DNA from 2 places in the Arthrobacter sp. TJ-265 genome. Region 1 is predicted to be linked to the other one. Evidence: riboswitches for the same ligand, from Rfam matches in the RefSeq annotation. Region 1 holds a riboswitch; the other holds the start of a gene.
What was found. Region 1 has a riboswitch for cyclic di-GMP ahead of AC4D2E_RS00195 (response regulator transcription factor). Riboswitches for the same ligand answer to the same signal wherever they lie in the genome.
Positions count from the first base shown of each region.

Region 1 (4,173 bases):
GCAGGACGAGGAGCACGGCCAGCAGGAGCATGACCGCGGCGATCAGTGCATCGAGGATGCGCCAGGCCCAGGGGCGGGCGAAGACGGGGGCGAGGAAGCGCGCCCCCATGCCGAGCGCCGAGAACCACAGGATGCTGCCGAGGGCGGCGCCCGCGCCGAACCACCACCGGCCCGGCGTGCCGTGCGTGTTCGCGAGTGATCCCAGCAGCAGCACGGTGTCGAGATAGACGTGCGGATTGAGCCAGGTGAGGGCGAGGCAGGTTCCGAGCGCGGCACGCCAGGACGTCGTCGCGGGCCCTCCGCCGACGTCGAGCCGCTCCCCCTGGAGCGCGCGCCGCCCCGCGAGGACGGCGTATCCCGTGAGGAAAGCCGCCCCGGCCCAGCGCACCACCTCCACGAGCACGGGGGCCTGCTCGATCGCCGCTCCCAACCCGCCGACGCCGAGCACGATGAGCACGAGGTCCGAGACGGCGCACACCACCACGACCAGCGCGACATGGGACCGCCGCAGGCCCTGGCGCAGCACGAAGGCATTCTGCGAGCCGATGGCGACGATCAGGGTCAGTCCGGCGGCGAAGCCGGTGGCGGCGGTGGAGATCACGGAACCAACCTAGGGCCGGCACTTATGCTTAGACAAACTAATGCTTCTTCACCGAGATAAGAGTTGCTTATGCGATTAGTCGATCCGGGACAGGCCGAAGCCCTTGCGGCGATCATCGAGAAGGGCAGTTTCGAGGCAGCGGCCTCCACGCTGTCCGTCTCGCCCTCAGCGATCAGCCAGCGGATCCGGGCCCTCGAGGTGGCCGTCGGGCGCCCGGTCCTCACCCGCACACGCCCCCTCCGCCCCACCGGAGCGGGAGAGGCGATCGTCCGCTTCGCGCGGCAGCTCGAACTGCTGTCGGCGGACCTCGCCACCGAGCTCGACTCCGCCCGCGACGGCCCCCGCCGGCGGATCACGATCGTGGCCAACGGCGACTCGCTGCACACCTGGGTACTGCCGGCCCTCGCCCGCGTCGCAGACACCCTGCAGCTCGAGATCCTCCGGGAGGACGAGGACTACTCCCTCGACCTGCTGCGCAGCGGTGCCGCCTCGGCGGCCATCACGTCCGTGGCCACTCCCGTGCAGGGATGTTCCTCGCAGCCGCTCGGCGTCATGCGCTACGTGCCCGTCTGTTCCGTGGACTTCCGGGACACCTGGTTCGCCGACGGGGCGACGCCGGGACGGCTCTCCCGCACCCCCGTGGTCCTCTTCGACCGGAAGGACGACCTCCAGGACCAGTACCTCCGTTCGCGCATCCGCAGTGCCTTCGACCCGCCGCGTCACTTCCTGCCCGCGGCGCAGGCCTTCGCGGACGCGATCCGCTTCGGCATGGGGTGGGGCCTCGTGTCCGAACTGGAGTTGCGGTCCGACCCCCAGGGCCTCGTCCTGCTCGACCCGGGAGGCCACGTGGACGTCCCCCTGTACTGGCAGCAGTGGCGCCACGGATCCACGTCCCTGGCTGCCGTCAGCGACGCGGTACTGCGGTCCGCGGCGCTCCTCCTCCGCCCACCTGCGCGGAGGAGCTGACGGCGAGGGAGACACCCTGCGTCGGGTGCCGTGGCGCCACGGACCGACGGCGCTCCCCGTCGTTCATGACGGCGTCGGTGGGGGTTGCTACTATCGTCGAGCGAGCAGCCGCTCGTCGACAAAGGCAAACCCGGTGCGAGCCGGGGACGCAAAGCCACGGGACCCCTGAGGTCAGCCGGGCCGCCGAAGAGAACAGGTCCACGGAGTATGCCTCGGACACGCCACGTCCCCCCAGTTCCCAGACCCGCCCGCCGGCAGACCCCGGCCGCCCCACGGAACCGCCCCGGTGCAGCACGCGATGAATAGCTCCCCACCGGGCGATCGTCGGGCCGCCGTCGTCATCGAGGACGATCTCGACATCCGGAACCTGGTCTGCGCCGTCCTGGAACAGGGCGGCTTCGTGGTCAGTGGTGCGACCACCGGGCGCGACGGTGTCGACGTGGTCCGCCAGCAGCACCCGATGCTGGTGACCCTGGACATCGGGCTCCCCGATATCGACGGTTACGAGGTCCTGCGCCGGATCCGCAACACCACCGACTGCTACGTGATCGTGCTCAGCGGCCACAGCGACGAGATGGACATCCTCACCGCACTCCAGGCCGGAGCCGACGACTACGTCCTGAAGCCGTTCCGGCCCCGCGAACTGCGGGCCCGCATCGACGCGATGCTCCGCCGCCCACGCATCGGGCAGAACACGCACTCCCCGCCGGCCCGGACCGAGGCACTCGCAGCCCCCGCGCCCACCCCGTCCGACGACGATGCCGTCCCGGCGAAGTCCGCCAACGTCCTGCGAAACGGCGGCATCACGGTGGACGGCGACGCGCGGATCGCCAGCTGTGCCGGCGTGGAACTGCCGCTCACGAAGACCGAATTCAATCTGCTGTACGAGCTGATGCGCGGCAACGGCGCCGTCCGGACCAAGGAGGAGCTGGTCCGGGTGTCCCGGGGCGGGGACTACCGGGGGTACAACTTCGTCAGCCGTACGGACGAGCGGGCCATCGAGGTGCATATCGCGAATCTCCGCCAGAAGCTGGCGCGCGTGGACGGCGGCCCGGACCTCATCACGACGGTGCGGGGCGTGGGGTTCCGCGTCGTGCCCCGAAACAAGGACTAGCTGAGAGCTGCCGCCCCGGGGTGGTCCGGGTAGCCTGCCCGCAGCACCCCGAGCGTGTCCGCTGCGCACGCACGCAGCAGGGCGCTCGCGCGCCGGGCGCCGTCGAGGTCGTGGGCGACGATCATCCGGTGGACCACCCGCGCAGCCTGGTCGAGGCGGACCGCGCCCACCATCATGGCCGACGTCGTCACGCTGAGGACGGCGTCCTCGGCGCCCGTGGCATCGCCGGCCCCGATCCTCAGCTCCAACCGCTCGAGCTTGCCCTCGAGCGTCGCGGAGAAGTCACGCGCGAACCGGAGGACGACGGCGGGGTCGGAGAAGTCGCGCGCCATGTCCCCGAGGACCGAGGGGTCCACGAGGGGCGCCGCCTTGCCCGGCGCGTCGAGGGACGGGGCGGCATCGTGTGGGAGGGGTGCCGCGCCGTCCACCGGATACCGGCCCTGATACTGGTCGGGGCCTGACGGAGTCGAAGGTAGGGGCACACTCCAAGCCTAGCGACGGCAGGTGGGCGGCGTGCACCTGCACGGAGTTCTTGCGCAAAGCTTGCGCTGGAGCAGGACGTTTGCCGGTACGACCGCTGCGCTTCACCGTCCCGTCACCCGGTGCCGGCCGGGCGGCGTCGGGCTCCGGGCGCCTGAGCCGTCCTCCGGTCAGGCCTTCCACTCCGGCCGGTAGCCCCCGTGGCCGGCCCAGGGACCGGCGAGCAGCTTCAGCACGCTCGACCCGTGGGGCTCACCGAGGTCGGCGAGCGCGAACTGCAGGAGACGCCGCTTGGCCTCGCATTCCGACAGGACCCGCGCGGGCTCGTACCAGCCCCGCGCACCCCACACTTCTTCCGGGAGGGTGCCCGTGCGGGCGGCTTTCTCGTCCTCGGTGATGCGTGCGTCGAGGAAGGCGGCGATCTCATTCATACCTGAAACCTTATCCAGCGGGAGCAGCTGCATCGTCCACCCCACGCGGAGGACGGTCCGCCGTCGCGCACCGCGCCGCGACCCGGCCGGCCCCGTCGACGATCCCCTCGAGCTCCTCGACGACCCGGGGCTGCGCGCCGTCGGCATCCACGCGCCGGAAACCCGCGAATTCGGGAAGCCCGCGGTAGGCGTCGCGGTAGGCCCGGAGGTGCTCCACGCGTTCGGTGTCGGAGCCCCGCGCGGTGATCCGGCGGAGGGCCTCCTCCGGGCTGACGTCGAGGAACACGACGACGTCCGGGGCCGGCAGCGTGCGGGCCAGCGCAGCGAGGAACCTGCCCCGCGGCAGTCCGCGGGTGGTGCGCAGCGCCTGCTGGCAGTGCAGGTGCCGGTCCAGGATGACGACGCCGTCGAACCGGTGGGCGCGCAGGTGGTTGGTGAGCACGTTGACCGCCCGGACCACGGATTCCAGGAGGTCGAGGGACCGTGGCGGAACGTCGAGGCCGAGCCGCGCGGTCCACGCCGTCATGGTGCGCCGGCCCGATGGATTGGCGAGGACCATGGTGGGCGTCGTGGTTCCGAGG
Region 1 is NZ_JBZCND010000001.1:36,007-40,179, reverse strand. Features, by position in the region: gene AC4D2E_RS00205 (LysE/ArgO family amino acid transporter) at 1-601, opposite strand, end outside; gene AC4D2E_RS00200 (LysR family transcriptional regulator ArgP) at 671-1,567, shown strand; cyclic di-GMP riboswitch class I at 1,681-1,755, shown strand; gene AC4D2E_RS00195 (response regulator transcription factor) at 1,866-2,681, shown strand; gene AC4D2E_RS00190 (hypothetical protein) at 2,678-3,163, opposite strand; gene AC4D2E_RS00185 (DUF6221 family protein) at 3,332-3,592, opposite strand; gene AC4D2E_RS00180 (AAA family ATPase) at 3,603-4,173, opposite strand, start outside.

Region 2 (4,173 bases), on a different contig from region 1:
AGGACACGATGGCTCGAGGGCGGGCTCGGTGCGGTCCGCGAGATCCTCGAACAGACCGACCCGGTCCGGAGCCATCCCGAATCGGTCGCGCACCACGCCCTGCGGGCATCGCACAGCGACCTCACACTCGTTCTCCGCGAGCACGGTGATCGACGAGCGCTCCTCTGCGTAGCGGCGGAAGGCCGGGACGCAGGCTCCTTCAGCGGGGAATCCTGGGACTATCCGGCGCTGCTGGACGATCTGACCGCGATGTCGCCCCCGTTGCTGCTGACACCGGCGGATACCGCCCGCCTGCTGCACGGGTCCTCCCTCCCTGCCCCGACGACGGCGGTGTGCGTACGACTCGCCGGGTCGGGAGAGCGGCACTACATCCTCTTCGTCCGCCGGGCGGAGGTCCCGTTCACCGACGTCGACCACGAGATGGTCCGGACGTTCGCGTCCCATGTGTCGTTGGCCCTGGAACTGCTGCGGGCCCAGCGGGAACGGGAACAGGAAGCGGTGTTCGGCGACCGGGACAGGATCGCACGCGACCTCCACGACCTGGTCATCCACCGACTGTTCGCGACAGGCCTGAGCATGCAGGTCCTCAGCAAACAACTCACGGATCGCAGGGCGCTCGAACGCATCAGCGTCGTGACCGCCGAGCTGGATGCCACGATCAGGGAACTGCGCGACACCATCTACTCACTGCGATCCGTTCCGCGGGCCACCTCGACCTTCAGCGCCGGCGTCTTCGCCCTCGTGGCGGCAGCGGCCAGGAGCCGCGCCCTCCAACCCGTCCTGCACCTCTCAGGCCCCCTCGACGCCGCTGTCGACCCCGAACTGGCCGAACATGTTCACGGGGTCCTCACGGAAGGCCTGTCCAACGCCCTCCGGCACGCCGCAGCACACTCCGTCACGATCACGCTGCAGGCCCTTCCGGATCGCCTCGAGATGGAGATCATCGATGACGGCTCCGGGTTCGCAGAACCGCCCTCGTGTCCCGGACTGACGGAGATGCGGCGCCGGACCGGACTCTGCGAGGGCACCCTCTCGATCTCGAGCCCCCTCGGCCATGGAACGCACATCCTGCTCATCGTGCCCCTGGGCACCGAGGGCGGCGGGGACCAGGAATCCGGGAGGTAGGAGGCGATTGCGGTAAGGTCGGTCTCGCCTCTAGAAGCGGGGCTCTTGGGTTTGTTGCATGTGAATGAGGCACTTCGTGAGTGATAACAGCAGGTTGGACCCGGCGAAGCTCTTCCCGGAGGATCTGACATCGATCGATCGGGATGACCTTGACATCCTGAACAGCAGGAACCACCGCTCGAGGGATGTGCAGTACATCCGTGACGGGGGCGTGGACGCGGAGACCGAAGGGCAGCACCACGAACTCCGGGAAGAGCTTGATCGCCGTCAGCTGGCACGCGACACCTTCGTATCCGCCGACAACGAGGACGCCGACAACGAGGCGAAGGAAGCCTGAGCCCGCCTCCGGTGGGCGCGACTACCGTCAGAGCGCCACGAGGGCATCGATGATGTCGCTGGTCTCCGTGCGGTTCGTGTAGTCCACGTGAACATCGATGAACCGGATGGTGCCCGTCGCGTCGGCGACGATCACCGTGGGGAACGGGATCGTCAGCGACCGGTCCAGGTTGGATCCGGCGACGTCGATCCCGAGGGCTATGCGCGCCAGCGTCGACTCGGGGCTGGGTGACGTGACGATCCCGAGCTGCGAGGCGAGGGTGTTCCCTGCGTCCGAGTAGAGCGATACGTACAGCCCCCTCTCGTGTGCCATCTTCCGCGTGATCTCCGGGTGCTGGGGGCTGACGGCGATGAGCCGCGTCCCGAAGGTCTCGGCGAGGGGGCTCAGTTCCCGCTGGTAGGTCTGCAGGGTGATGCTGCAGTAGGGGCACCACTCGCCCCGGTAGAACACGATGATCGCGGCTGCGGCCCCGAGGACCTCGCGCAGGGGCACCGGATGCCCTCCGTCGTCGTACAGGATCGCCTCGGGAAGCTTGTCGCCCACGCGGGCGATCCCCTGGGGCAGCCCTGCGCGGCGGAGTTCCTCCTGCTCCATCATGAAGACCTCCGCGAGCGCCGGGCCCACCTGCGCCTCGAAGGTCGGCCTGAACGCGTCCACCTGCGTCGCGATCGTGTCGGTGAATTTCTGTCGTTGCTTCATCTTCTCCCTCCGCACACCACGACGGGAGCCTCGAGCCCGTCGCACTACCAATTGTGGGCCAGGCCACACGATTTCCCAAGACGACGGCCATATTCGGGCGGCGGCCGGGGCCCACCGGGGATGCGCGCTGCGGAAGACCTGACGGAATCCTTGGCCACCGCTCAGCGGATTCCGGCGGCTGCGGGGCAGATGCGACGGGACAATGGGGTGCGGGTCCCGCTGCATCGCGGGGACCCACGACGCCCGGGCAGCCGCTCGGCGACAAGGGCAAACCCGGCGCGAGCCGGGGACGCAAAGCCACGGGACCCTCGCGGTCAGCCGGGCCACCGAACCCGTGAGGTGCCGATCATGCTTCCCGTTCCCCGTCTCGCAGCAGCTGCAGTCCTGACGACCGCCGCGCGCCTCGTCGTGGTCGCCGCGGTGCTGTCCGTCCTCATGCTCGGGGGGCCGCCGGTGTCCGCTCAGGCCGCGGCCACGGGCACGCCCAGGGTCACGGTCAGCACCACCTCCGGAGTGCCCGGCGCCGCCGTCACGGTGACTGGCGCGGGCTTCCCGAGGAAGAGCAGGGGAACCGTCGTGGCAGGGGCCGTGGGTGCGGCTCTGACCACGTCGCCGACGGGCGCCTTCACCGTCTCGATCGTGCCGACGGGGACCGGCCCGGTGGACATCACGGCGACGGTCGGTACCAGCACGGCGAGCGTCCGATACACGCTTCTCGAGCCTGCGCCCGCCCCGGGCGCCCCGAAGGGCATCCGCTTCGGCGTCGGCACCAATGGCGGGCCCGCGGCCGGCGGCGAGCTCGACGAGGTCGCGACACTCGCGGGCGAGGCCCCTTCCCTCGTGCTGTCCTACAAGGACTTCAACCAGCCCGCGCCCATCGCCGAGCTGGACGCGGTGCGCGCCCGCGGCGCCGAGACGCTGCTGACCTGGGAGCCGTGGACCTGGGGTGGCGGCGCCGACCAGTCCGCCTACTCCCTCGACCGCATCGCGGCCGGCGAGTTCGACGCCTACCTCCGCGAGTGGGGCACGGCTTTGGGGCGTTGGGGGCAGCCCGTGTATCTGCGGTTCGCGCACGAGATGAACGGGGACTGGTACCCGTGGGCCGCCGGCGTCAACGGCAACACCGAGGCCGACTACATCGCGGCGTACCGGCACGTACACGACGTCGTCGCCTCCACCGGCGCGACCAACATCAGCTGGGTCTGGAACCCCAATGTCCCCTACTGGGGGTCCACGCCCATGGATCGGCTGTACCCGGGTGGAGACTACGTCGACGTGGTGGCGCTCGACGGCTACAACTGGGGCACGTCGCAGGCGTGGAGCTCCTGGCAGGAACCCGAGGCGCTGTTCGGGGACGGCATCGCACAGCTCCGGCAGATCGCCCCGGGCACGCCGATCATGATCGCCGAGACTGCCTCGTCCGAGATCGGCGGGTCCAAACCCCGATGGATCTCCGACCTGTTCAGGTACGTCTCCGCGCAGCAGGACGTCGTCGCGCTCGTCTGGTTCCACATCGTCAAGGAGGCCGACTGGCGCATCGACAGCTCCCCCGCCTCGACCGACGCCTTCGCCACGGCACTCGCCGCGCGACGCTGACCGACGCCCGGCACGGGATGAGCCCGGACCCCGGCGTCAGTGCCCCGACGGTGGCGGCTGGCAGCGCGGACACCACCAGGTCCGACGACGGCCAGGATCATCCGGGACCTCCGCCCTGACGTGCACGGCGGTGCCGCACCGGAGGCACGGCCTGCCGGCGCGACCGGCCACCCAGTGCTTCTCGCCCCGCCGGGTGTTCCCCGTGGTGACCTGGTGCGCACCCGGCTGCATCGCGGAGAACCGCAGGCACCGGGCGCCGAGGGCCACCAGTGCCGGCACGTCCACGTCGGCCACTGCTGTGTCGGGGTGGACACCCCGCAGGAAGCAGAGCTCGTTGGCCCACAGATTTCCGAAACCGGCGATGTTCCGCTGATCGAGCAGGGCGGCCGCCACGCGCTCTCCCGGGCCGCGGCGCA
Region 2 is NZ_JBZCND010000004.1:182,358-186,530, reverse strand. Features, by position in the region: gene AC4D2E_RS14730 (GAF domain-containing sensor histidine kinase) at 1-1,125, shown strand, start outside; gene AC4D2E_RS14725 (hypothetical protein) at 1,190-1,462, shown strand; gene AC4D2E_RS14720 (peroxiredoxin-like family protein) at 1,490-2,161, opposite strand; cyclic di-GMP riboswitch class I at 2,418-2,492, shown strand; gene AC4D2E_RS14715 (glycoside hydrolase family 26 protein) at 2,510-3,757, shown strand; gene AC4D2E_RS14710 (DNA-formamidopyrimidine glycosylase family protein) at 3,794-4,173, opposite strand, start outside.
Region 2: linked by a shared signal. The riboswitch ahead of AC4D2E_RS14715 (glycoside hydrolase family 26 protein) and the one ahead of AC4D2E_RS00195 (response regulator transcription factor) in region 1 are both predicted to bind cyclic di-GMP.